3 regions of the Thermoanaerobacter sp. CM-CNRG TB177 genome follow, and region 2 is predicted to be linked to each of the others. Evidence: riboswitches for the same ligand, from Rfam matches in the RefSeq annotation. Region 2 holds a riboswitch; each other region holds the start of a gene.
What was found. Region 2 has a riboswitch for S-adenosylmethionine ahead of I4N53_RS05320 (methylenetetrahydrofolate reductase). Riboswitches for the same ligand answer to the same signal wherever they lie in the genome.
Positions count from the first base shown of each region.

Region 1: it holds a riboswitch for S-adenosylmethionine, as region 2 does, so the genes downstream of both, I4N53_RS07855 (methionine ABC transporter ATP-binding protein) here and I4N53_RS05320 (methylenetetrahydrofolate reductase) in region 2, are expected to answer to the same signal.
Region 3: it holds a riboswitch for S-adenosylmethionine, as region 2 does, so the genes downstream of both, I4N53_RS09805 (homoserine dehydrogenase) here and I4N53_RS05320 (methylenetetrahydrofolate reductase) in region 2, are expected to answer to the same signal.

Region 1 covers NZ_JAFCAC010000065.1:53,811-57,378, reverse strand. Annotated here, with positions in the region: gene I4N53_RS07860 (methionine ABC transporter permease) at 1-541, opposite strand, end outside; gene I4N53_RS07855 (methionine ABC transporter ATP-binding protein) at 534-1,568, opposite strand; SAM riboswitch class I at 1,639-1,761, opposite strand; gene thpR (RNA 2',3'-cyclic phosphodiesterase) at 2,125-2,673, shown strand; gene I4N53_RS07845 (NFACT family protein) at 2,698-3,568, opposite strand, start outside.
Region 2 covers NZ_JAFCAC010000053.1:75,742-79,309, reverse strand. Annotated here, with positions in the region: gene I4N53_RS05325 (homocysteine S-methyltransferase family protein) at 1-533, opposite strand, end outside; gene I4N53_RS05320 (methylenetetrahydrofolate reductase) at 547-1,458, opposite strand; SAM riboswitch class I at 1,522-1,626, opposite strand; gene glgP (alpha-glucan family phosphorylase) at 1,912-3,552, shown strand.
Region 3 covers NZ_JAFCAC010000077.1:5,899-9,466, reverse strand. Annotated here, with positions in the region: gene I4N53_RS09810 (homocysteine synthase) at 1-557, opposite strand, end outside; gene I4N53_RS09805 (homoserine dehydrogenase) at 586-1,875, opposite strand; SAM riboswitch class I at 1,943-2,054, opposite strand; gene I4N53_RS09800 (M20 family metallopeptidase) at 2,191-3,369, opposite strand; gene I4N53_RS09795 (response regulator) at 3,440-3,568, opposite strand, start outside.

The DNA of each region.
Region 1 (3,568 bases), on a different contig from region 2:
GATATCCATATCTTACTGCTAAATCTCCTAGCCCACCACCTCCTATAACACCTGCCATGGCAGAATATCCCACTAAATTTATAGTAGTTATGGTAATCCCTGCGGCTATTGAAGGTAAAGCCTCGGGGACTAGCACCTTGGTTATGATTTGAAGGGGTGAAGCTCCCATAGACTGGGCTGCTTCAATGATACCGCGGTCTACCTCTCTTAATGCTGTTTCGGTAAGCCTTCCCATAAAGGGAATAGCCGCTACCGAAAGGGGAACAATCGCTGCGGTGGTCCCTATAGCTTTCCCTACAAGCAATCGTGTAAAAGGTATAAGCACGATTAAAAGTATTACAAAAGGCACAGAGCGAAAAATATTTACAATAGTGCCTAGTATTTTGTTTAAAAGTTCGTTTTGCAGTATCTGATTCCTGTCGGTTACCATCAGCAGGATTCCGAGGGGTACCCCGAAAATCGTTGCTATGAACGTTGATACCACTACCATGTATATAGTTTGCCACGTTCCGACCAGCAATAAGTTTATAGTTTCAGACATTTTCAATCACCTCCACATCGAGTCCCAGCTTTTTTAGATATTCCAGGGCATCATCTGTTCGATTGTTTTTTCCTCGGAGTTCAACCACGAGAGTACCGTAGGGAGTGCCTTGGATGTGGTCAATGTTTCCGTAAAGTATGTTGGTGTCAACGTCAAATTTTCTTACAATATTGGATATAATGGGCTTTGCTGTAATTTCTCCCAAAAAGCCAATTTTAACAATCTTGCCTTCCAAGTACCCGTGAGACAGATTTTTAATCCTATCTTTTAGTTCTTTAGGAATTTCTGATAAAGTTATAGATTTCAAAAAATTGCGAGCGGTTTCTGTCTGAGGTTTTTTAAATATTTCGAGAAGAGGACCCTGTTCCACCACACGGCTTTTTTCAATGACTGCCACTTTGTTACAAATTTGTTTAATGACATTCATTTCGTGAGTTATCAGCACTATGGTAATTCCCAGCTGCCTATTGATATCCTTTAAAAGGTTCAAAATAGAAAGAGTTGTTTCCGGGTCCAGTGCTGAAGTTGGTTCATCACACAGCAGAACCTTTGGATCATTTGCTAAGGCTCGTGCTATGCCTACCCGCTGTTTTTGACCGCCTGAAAGCTGAGAAGGATAGTTGTCAGACTTGTCGGAAAGCCCTACTAGCTCCAGAAGATTATCTACTTTTTTATCGATTGTCCTTTTGTCCAGGCCGGCAATTTCTAAAGGGAAAGCTACATTGCCTCTGACAGTTCTGGATGATAACAGATTAAAATGCTGGAATATCATGCCTATTTTTTTCCGCATTTCTTTTAATTCAGAGGGAGAAAGCCGAGTCATTTCAACACCATCTATTTCTATCGAGCCGGAAGTGGGCTTTTCAAGCATGTTTATGCAACGCAGAAGAGTACTTTTGCCTGCGCCGCTAAGGCCTATAATTCCAAAAATATCACCTTTTTCTATGTTGAGGTTGACATTTTCCAGCGCTTTGACATTTCCTGAACTTGAGTGGTAAATTTTTGTGAGATTTCTGATACGGATCAAAGAAAGCCCTCCTTTTCCAAAATAAAAATAAAAAACCCTCTTCTGACAGCGCGAAGAGGTTTTTGAAATCCTCTTATCTGCCAGAACTCAACGTTCTGCAGGAATTAGCACCGTGCAGCCGGAAGTATAAAACTTTCGGCCACCGGTTGCCGGGTTTCATCGGGCCAGTCCCTCCACCTGCTCTCGATAAGAGTTTTTATATTATTATTCACTTTAAACAATTTAATTAGAATATTAGCATTGTCCTGGACTTTTGTCAATAGGTCAAAAAATCATGGTGTAAGTGCAAATTTTTTGTAAAAATCAAAAATCAAAGAAAGAGATTGCCTCTTATGAACGATAATCTGAATAGCATTATACTACGATTTGAATTAGATTTCAATAATGATATAATGGAAATATTTAGACATATGCCAGAAGAATAAATTGTGAAAAAGAAAGTAGCAGTAGACCATTAGGATGGACTTTTTTCTGTTATTGTTTGTTATAATTTTAATAAGCACAACAAAAATTCCAATACAATTATTTCCAAGGAAATAGGCAAAGGAGGAGTAACATGAGGACATTTATTGGGATCGAGTTAGGTGAAAAAGCTACAGATGAATTATCGAGATTTCAGGAGGTACTGAAAAATTATACGATAAAAGGAAGATGGACTCATAAAGATAATTTCCATATAACTTTAAAGTTTTTAGGAGAAGTCGAGGCGGAAAGCATAACCGAAATAGAAGATGCTGTTAAAGTTGCTGCAAAAAGTATTAACCCCTTTTATATAAAATTTGATAAAGTAGGTTTTTTTAAAGGTAATAAAGACATGAGAGTATTGTGGGTAGGTACAGAAGAAAATCCTTTTCTTAATAAATTGCATGACAATATAGATGAGGAATTGCATAAAATTGGATTTAAAAAAGATGAGAGAAAATTTACTTCCCACATTACCATTGCCAGAGATATACGTTTAAACATTGGAATAGAAGAAGTAAATAATCTTTTTGAAAAACAAAAGAAAAATGATATTTTGGTCGATACAGTTTTTTTGTATGAGAGTGTTATACAAGAAAATAGAAGAAAATATATTCCTATATTTAGTGTGCCTTTAAGATAAGAAGTAAGATGCTTAAAAAGCATCTTACTCTGGATTTACATAAAGGGTTTTTTGGTTTGTGTATATTACAAAGCCCGGTTTTGCACCAGAAGGTTTTTTTACATATTTTTTTAAGGTATAATCAACGGGTACATTTGAAGAATGTTTCGCTTTGCTATATTTAGCGGCTAATTTTGCAGCTTCTATAAGTGTTGCTTCAGGAACTGGTTTGTTATTTGTCTTGATTATGACGTGGGACCCTGGTATGTCTTTTGTATGAAGCCATATATCGTTAGGATTTGCGAATTTTAACGTTAGATAATCGTTTTGAGTGTTATTTTTTCCTATATATATGTCAAACCCGTCTGAGGATACTACATGCAATGGTTGAGAAAGAGTTTGTCGTGATATTTTTTTCTTTTGTTGCTTATGTATATACCCTTGTTCAAATAGTTCATTTTTTATTTCTTCTATTTCTGATGGCAATGTACAGTTTTCCAGGTTCACTAATTGACCCTCTAAATAAGTTATTTCCTCGAGAGTATCGGATATTTGTTTTTCTATTATTTTATTGGCATTTTTTAACTTGCTGTATTTTTTAAAGTATCTTTGGGCATTTTCTGAAGGGGAATATTTTTTGTCAATGGGTATTTCAATTTCTTCGCCAGTGTAATAGTTTATAGTTTTCAAGTTTTCCATTCCTTTTTTTAGAAGGTGCATATTTGCTGTTATAAGTTCGCCGTAAAGTCTAAAAGTGTCAGCGTTTTTTGCTTCGTTTAATTCTTGTTGAAGTTTATCTAGTTTGTTATAAAGTTTTTCTAAATTGTTGTTGATGATTTTTCTTAAATCCGAGGACCTTGCTTGCAAATTTATTATATTTGCTTTTTCACTGAAAAATTTACAAGCAGCTTGGTTT
Region 2 (3,568 bases):
CCATCTTCTTGAAAAGTCATTGTACATATAACTTTCATGCTTGAATTCTCTTTAGCAGCAAGAATGGCAGCTTTTGCCTCCAGCATATCTGACATTGTTTCAATTAAAACAATATCTGCTCCCGCTCTTTCTGCAGCTATAACTACTTCTTTAAAAACATCATAAGCTTCGTCAAAAGTCATGTCTCCATAAGGGGTCAAAAGTTCTCCAATAGGTCCTATAGAAAGTGCCACAGGTTTATCTTTGGAAGCTTCTTTGGCAATTTTGACAGCCTGAGTGACAATATTGAAAACCTCATTTTCCAGTCCATATTTTGCTAATTTTATTCTGTTAGCGCCAAAGGTATTTGTCTCAATCACATCCGCTCCTGCTTCTATATAGGACCTGTGGATATCAAATACTACTTCTGGATGGGTTATATTCATATATTCGGGACACTCTCCAGTTTTTAAACCCCTCTCTTGAAGTTGTGTCCCCATTGCTCCATCAAAAACAATCACTCTATTTGAAAGTTCTTTAAAAATGTCTAACATTTTTAACCTCCATTTAATTCATCTGTACGTTATTTTCTGCAAAATCACAGACTAAATCATCGACTCTTGAAATTATTTCTAACACAACATTTGTACTCCCTAAAGGCATAATGTGAATTCCTGCAACTTCACTGCGTATCCGCTTTATAAACTCTACAGCTATGTTTATTCCCTCTTCTCTTCCTCCATCCTTTAGCCTTTCTAAAACTTTTTCTGGAATATCTATACCTGGCACTTTTTCATTTAAATTGACTGCCATTTTATAGCTTTTAAGAGGTAATATGCCTATCAAAAGTGGTACATTGAAATTTTTAATCTTTTCAATAAACTTAAATAAAATTTCCTCATCATAAACCGGTTGTGTTTGAATAAATTCTACCCCTGCCTCTATCTTAACTTTAAGCTTCTCTAGTGCTTCATCCCTTAAATCATTTGGATTTGCAGTCGTACCGGCGCAAAATTCTGTTGGGGAATCTAATTTATTTCCATTGTAATCATAACCTCTATTAAAAGCACTGATAATCTTTAAAAGCCCAACAGAATCCACATCATACACCCCTTTAGCCTGAGGAGTATCTCCACGGGAAGGGTCATCTCCTGTCAAGGCTAGTATGTTTCTCACACTTAACGCATAAGCTCCTAAGAGCTCTGACTGAAGGCCTATCAGATTTCTGTCTCTACAGGTCAAATGAAAAATAGCTTCAATGTTTAAGTGGTCTTGTAAAAGGTGAGCGACTGCTATAGGACTCATCCGCATATTCGCCATAGGACAGTCCGTTATATTTAAGGCATCTACAATGCCTTTTAATTTTCTCGCTTCTTCAATAGTTTTCGTTATATCTACCCCTTTTGGCGTAGAAATTTCTGCTGTCACAACAAACTTCCTTTTCTTAAGTTTAGTACACAAATTTTCATTTTTCAACATCTACATCGCCTCCATTTTTAAAAATAAAAAAGTCTCTTCGCCAAAAGAAGAGACACCAAAACTCTCTCATCTTTCAGCGAAACGCTGCTGGAATTGGCACCAAGACGCATATAAAATGCCGGTTGCCGGGTTTCATCGGGCCAGTCCCTCCACCACTCTTGATAAGAGATTTAAAGTATTAACTTGTTAAACTATTTAAGCTATATAATACTATGGTTTAATTCCCCTGTCAATACGAAAATTTTTTATGCTTTCAAATGAACTTAAAAATTCTTTTTACAACACTGGCAATTATTTATATTATGGCATTTACTGAATGGCCTGCACTTTGAGACAGAAATTATTAGAGCAAATTCAACACTTTTTTCTTTTTTAATCTTTGTGCAAACCCTTGCATAATAGATTTTTTAATATTATAATATACTTAACACTTGAAAAATGAGGAGGTTTAATATGAATAACGAAAAATTACCAAGAGTAGCCTATTTCTGCATGGAATACGGCTTACAATCAGATTTTAAACTATATGCTGGTGGTCTTGGAATCTTAGCAGGAGACCATCTAAAAGCCGCAAAAGAATTAGGTATGCCTTTAGTAGGAATAGGCATACTGTGGAAACAAGGTTATACAGAACAACATATCGGTGAAGACGGATACCCCTATGATGCCTATCGCAATTACACACGTAAGTACGACTTTTTAAAGGACACTGGAGTAAAGGTAAAAGTAAAAATAAGAAATAGAAATGTGTATTGCAAAGTATGGTTGATAGACAACTTTGACAATGCTCCTCTGTATTTGCTTGACACAGATATACCAGAAAATGGGGACAGATGGATAACAGGTCAACTTTATGGATGGTTTGGTGAAGAAAGAGTTGCACAGGAAATAGTATTAGGCATTGGCGGAGTAAGAGCTTTAAGAGCTTTGGGAATTGATGTTGATGTTTATCATTTTAACGAAGGGCATGCAGTATTAGCAGCCATTGAGCTTATAAGAGAAAAAATGGAAAATCAAAATATGAGTTTTGAAGAAGCATGGAAAGCCACAAGGGAAGAAGTAGTATTTACAACCCATACCCCTGTTAAGGAAGGAAACGAATCTCACGATTTAGAACTTCTTATGTATATGGGTGCAAACAATGGCCTTTCAATTGAGCAAATGGCCCAAATTGGTGGCGTTCCTTTTAATATGACAGTCGCAGGTTTGAGACTTTCTCGCATTGCAAACGGTGTCTCAAAACTTCACGGTCAAACTGCAAACAAAATGTGGGAACATGTTGACAACAAGGCTCCTATAATTTCAATAACAAACGGAATTGATAGAAACACTTGGGTAGATAAAAGAATAATAGAAGCCTACAACAAAGGTGAAGGACTTTTAGAAACTCATAATATTTTAAAACAAGAATTAATTGATTTTGTATATCAAAGGACAGGAGTCAAATTAGACGCTGATAAACTTTTGATAGGTTTTTCAAGGAGAGCTGCTCCTTACAAAAGAAGCGACCTTATATTTACAAATGACGAAGTCATAGGTAATTATCTAAGGTCTAAAAAAATACAAATGGTGTTCTCAGGAAAAGGTCATCCACTAGATGATGTGGGTAAAAAAATTGTCACAAAATTAATAGAGATGACAAAGAAATATCCTGAAAGCGTAGTATTCTTAGAAGATTACGACATGACAATAGGAAAAATGCTTACTCGAGGCGCTGATGTGTGGTTAAACAATCCAAGAAGACCAATGGAGGCCAGTGGTACCTCCGGCATGAAAGCCGCCATGAACGGAGTACTAAATTTAAGCATTTTAGATGGATGGTGGCCAGAAGCTTGTATAGACGGAGTAAATGGCTGGCAATTTGGAGATGGTTTTGAGTCTGACAATATAGAAGAATTAGACAAACACGACCTTGAAGCACTTTATGACGTCCTTTTAAATAAAGTAGTTCCAACCTACTACAACGATAAAGCGAAATGGGAAAATATGATGAGAGAAAGTATAAGGACGACTTATGAAGCTTTCTCAGCTAATAGAATGTTAAAAGAATACTACGATTTAATGTACACAAAAAATAAGTCAACCCCTATTTAAAAAGGCCGCGCAATTG
Region 3 (3,568 bases), on a different contig from region 2:
AAAGTATTATCTACAATTAGAGGAATTCCTGCAGTGTGGGCAATTTCTGCTATTTTTTCAATGTCAGCCACGTCAATCTTTGGATTTCCAATAGTTTCAACGTATAATGCTTTTGTCTTATCTGTTATTTGACTTTTAAAGTTCTCAGGATTTTTAGGGTCTACAAATTTAAAATTTATACCAAACTTTTTCAAAGTAGTCGCAAAAAGATTATAAGTCCCTCCATAAAGATTGGTAGAAGATACAATCTCGTCTCCTACTCCTGCGATATTAGTAACCGCCAGCGTTATAGCTGCTTGACCTGAGGATACAGCAAGGGCACCTACCCCACCTTCTAATGCAGCCATTCTTTTTTCAAAAACGTCAACAGTAGGGTTCATCATTCGAGAATATATATATCCTTCTTCTTTTAAGGCAAAAAGGTCTGCAGCATGTTGAGTACTTTTAAAAGCATAGGAAGAAGTTTGAAATATTGGAAGGGCTACGGCACCTGTAGCTGGATCAGGCTCCCAACCTTCATGGATTGCTAAAGTTGAAAAACCATATTTTTTAGCCATATTTTTTAACTCCTTTCACAAAAATTTTTTAAATTACTTCAACAAAATCCTCAAATTCACTTAACTTTAATTCTTCTATTATATTCTCTTGTAAAACTTTAAAAAAAGCTTTTATTTCGGTTATTTCTTCTAATTTTTCTATTAATTCCTCTACATTTTTCTTTGTCTTCACAATAGCTGCAAACGTACCATTTTCAGAGGAAGATTCCACAATTGATACCCTTTGTTCTTTTAAAAACTTTAAAACTTTTTTCAAACCTAAAATATCTTCTTTGTAAAGTTTAAGCCTTATATAAAAAGTATCTGTAAAACTTCCCTGACGAATTGGAAGTAAGTTTATCCTCAAATTATCCTTGATATCATAGTTTAACAATATATCAATTAAATCAGCCACTACAGCATCCCCTGTAGGAAGTTCTCCAGCACCTTTTCCTACAAAAACATATTCACCAAAACTATCCCCTCTAAGTATGATAGCATTATTTACGTCGTTTACCCTTGACAAAATATTATTTTCTTCGACTAAAACTGGTTCCACTCCTGCAAAGATACCATCTTTGACTTTTTTGCACCAGGAAAACAATTTTATTTTATATCCCCATTTATTGCTGTAATTTAAATCTTGAGTCGTGATTTCGTCTATTCCTTTTCTAGGTATGGAATTTATTGGCACATTTATATTGAACACTTTCCTCATTAATATAACAAGTTTATAAAGGGCATCAAAACCTTTTACATCATAATCGGGGTTTGCCTCTGCATATCCTAATTGCTGGGCTTCTTTAAGTGCTTCTTCATAACTTCTACCTTCAGTAGTCATTTTGGTGAGAATATAATTAGTAGTGCCATTTACTATACCGCCCACAAAATCTATTTCATCTGTGATTTTTAATCTATCAATTTGATGCAATATAGGTATAGCTCCACCTACACTTGCCTCACATTTTAGAAATACTCTATTTTTTTCTGCTATTTCATTTAATTCTTCTCCATATTGGGCTATTAATTCTTTATTTGCAGTAATTACATGTTTTCCTGAAAACAAAGCCTCTTTAACATATTCGTAAGCCGGATAAATACCACCTATTGCTTCAATAACAATTTTTATCTCTTTGTCTTTTAAAATTTCTTCAGCATTTTGAGTAAGTAGTCCTTCCACCTTCACTTTCCTGGGCTTATTGAGATTTTTCACGAGTATCTTTTTTATCTCAGGATAAACGCCTGTGCTCTCCTTTATATGACCTCCTCTTGAAGTTATCAATTTATATACTCCTGTCCCTACTGTCCCAAGTCCCAATAATCCAATTTTTACTGTCATATCACACCTCCAAGCAAATTTTTAGGCCCTCTTCGAAATGAGAAGAGGGCCTAATAATCCGCCACTCCTCTCATCTCTCAGGTTAGAATAATCTAACCTGCAGGATTTGGCACCAGACGCATATAAATGCCGGTTGCCGGGTTTCATCGGGCCAGTCCCTCCACCACTCTTGATAAGAGGTTTGCGTGTAATATATTCAATTTTGCATGTTGTAATCTATGTTATCACTTTGAAACTGTAAAGTCAAGAACTTTTTTTGTACTCTTTATTAAATTTTTTCAAAATTTTAATATACCTCTCTTCCTAAGCATTTTCCTATTTGTGTCGCAAGACGGTTTCTTCAAACTCTTCTTTTATCTTTTTTAGTAATTCCTCTCTTGTCATTATATCTAGCGCAGTCATAGCCAGAACTTTGGCTGAAAGTACGGCTGTCTCTTTACCTCTGGTCGAACCTGCGGCTTTCAAAAATTCCAGGCTATGAGGTACTACGTCCTTTTCAGCTATGGCTATGTGGGGATGGATAGAAGGCACGACTTGGCTTACATTTCCCATGTCCGTTGAACCGATGCCTTCTTCTTCGTCACTTATATCGTGATAGCCCAATTCTTTTAAATTAGCTTTAAATACCTCAGCCATAGTTTTATTAGTTACTAGGTTGTCAAAACCAAGTTCAAAATTTCTATATGAAAGCTTTGCTCCAGTTGACAACTCAGCACCCTTGGCACAGGCTATAACTTTCTCCTTTACTTCAAGCATATATTTTTTTTCCTTCGCCCTCACGTAAAAGCGGGCGACAGCTCTTTCGGGAATGATATTGGGAGTATGACCCCCTTCGACAATTATCCCATGGATTCTCGCATCAGGTCTCAGTTGCTGCCTTAAGGCATTGATGCCGTTAAAAAGAAGGATGACCGCATCCAGAGCGTTTATGCCCAGGTGAGGTGAGGCGGCAGCATGGGCTGCTTTACCTGTGTATGTAAACTCCAGGGCTTCCATGGCAAGAGAAGTTGTATATATAGTAGTCCTATTGCCAGGATGTACCATCATGGCCGCGTCCATATCATTGAAAATACCTCTTTCTACCAATAGCACCTTCGCACCATCGGTTTCTTCTGCAGGAGATCCTACTAGTATCACTTCGCCGGAAAGCTCTTCAGCCAACGCTCCTAAAGCCACCGCGGCTCCGAAACTTGCAGCTGCAATAAGGTTATGTCCACAAGCATGACCTATTTTCGGAAGAGCATCATATTCAGCTAGAAAGGCTATTTTGGGACCGGGTTTTTGGCCTTTTTTTCTTGCTAAAAAAGCAGTTGGCAGTCCTTCGACTTCATTTACTAAAAAACCATAAGCACTTATTTTTTCCCTCAACAGTTTTGAAGCTTTAAATTCTTGATTTCCAAGCTCTGGATTTTTATATATCTCATCGGCGACTTCAAAAATTTCCTCCTTAATCCTCTCGATAAAAGAAATGACTTTCTCTTTCAATCCTTCCATATCTGTAGCCACTCTCCTAATCTAAAAAAATTTATTCATATGATCCTTACGCAGTTTTTCAAAATTATCTTTATCCATCGATATGGCCCTTTTCATAGTTATTGGAACGGTATTTCAGCTCTATAAAAAAGCTTTCATTAAGATCTTGTATGGACATACTACAGTCTATTGTCTGACAAACAGCATTCAAAAATGATAA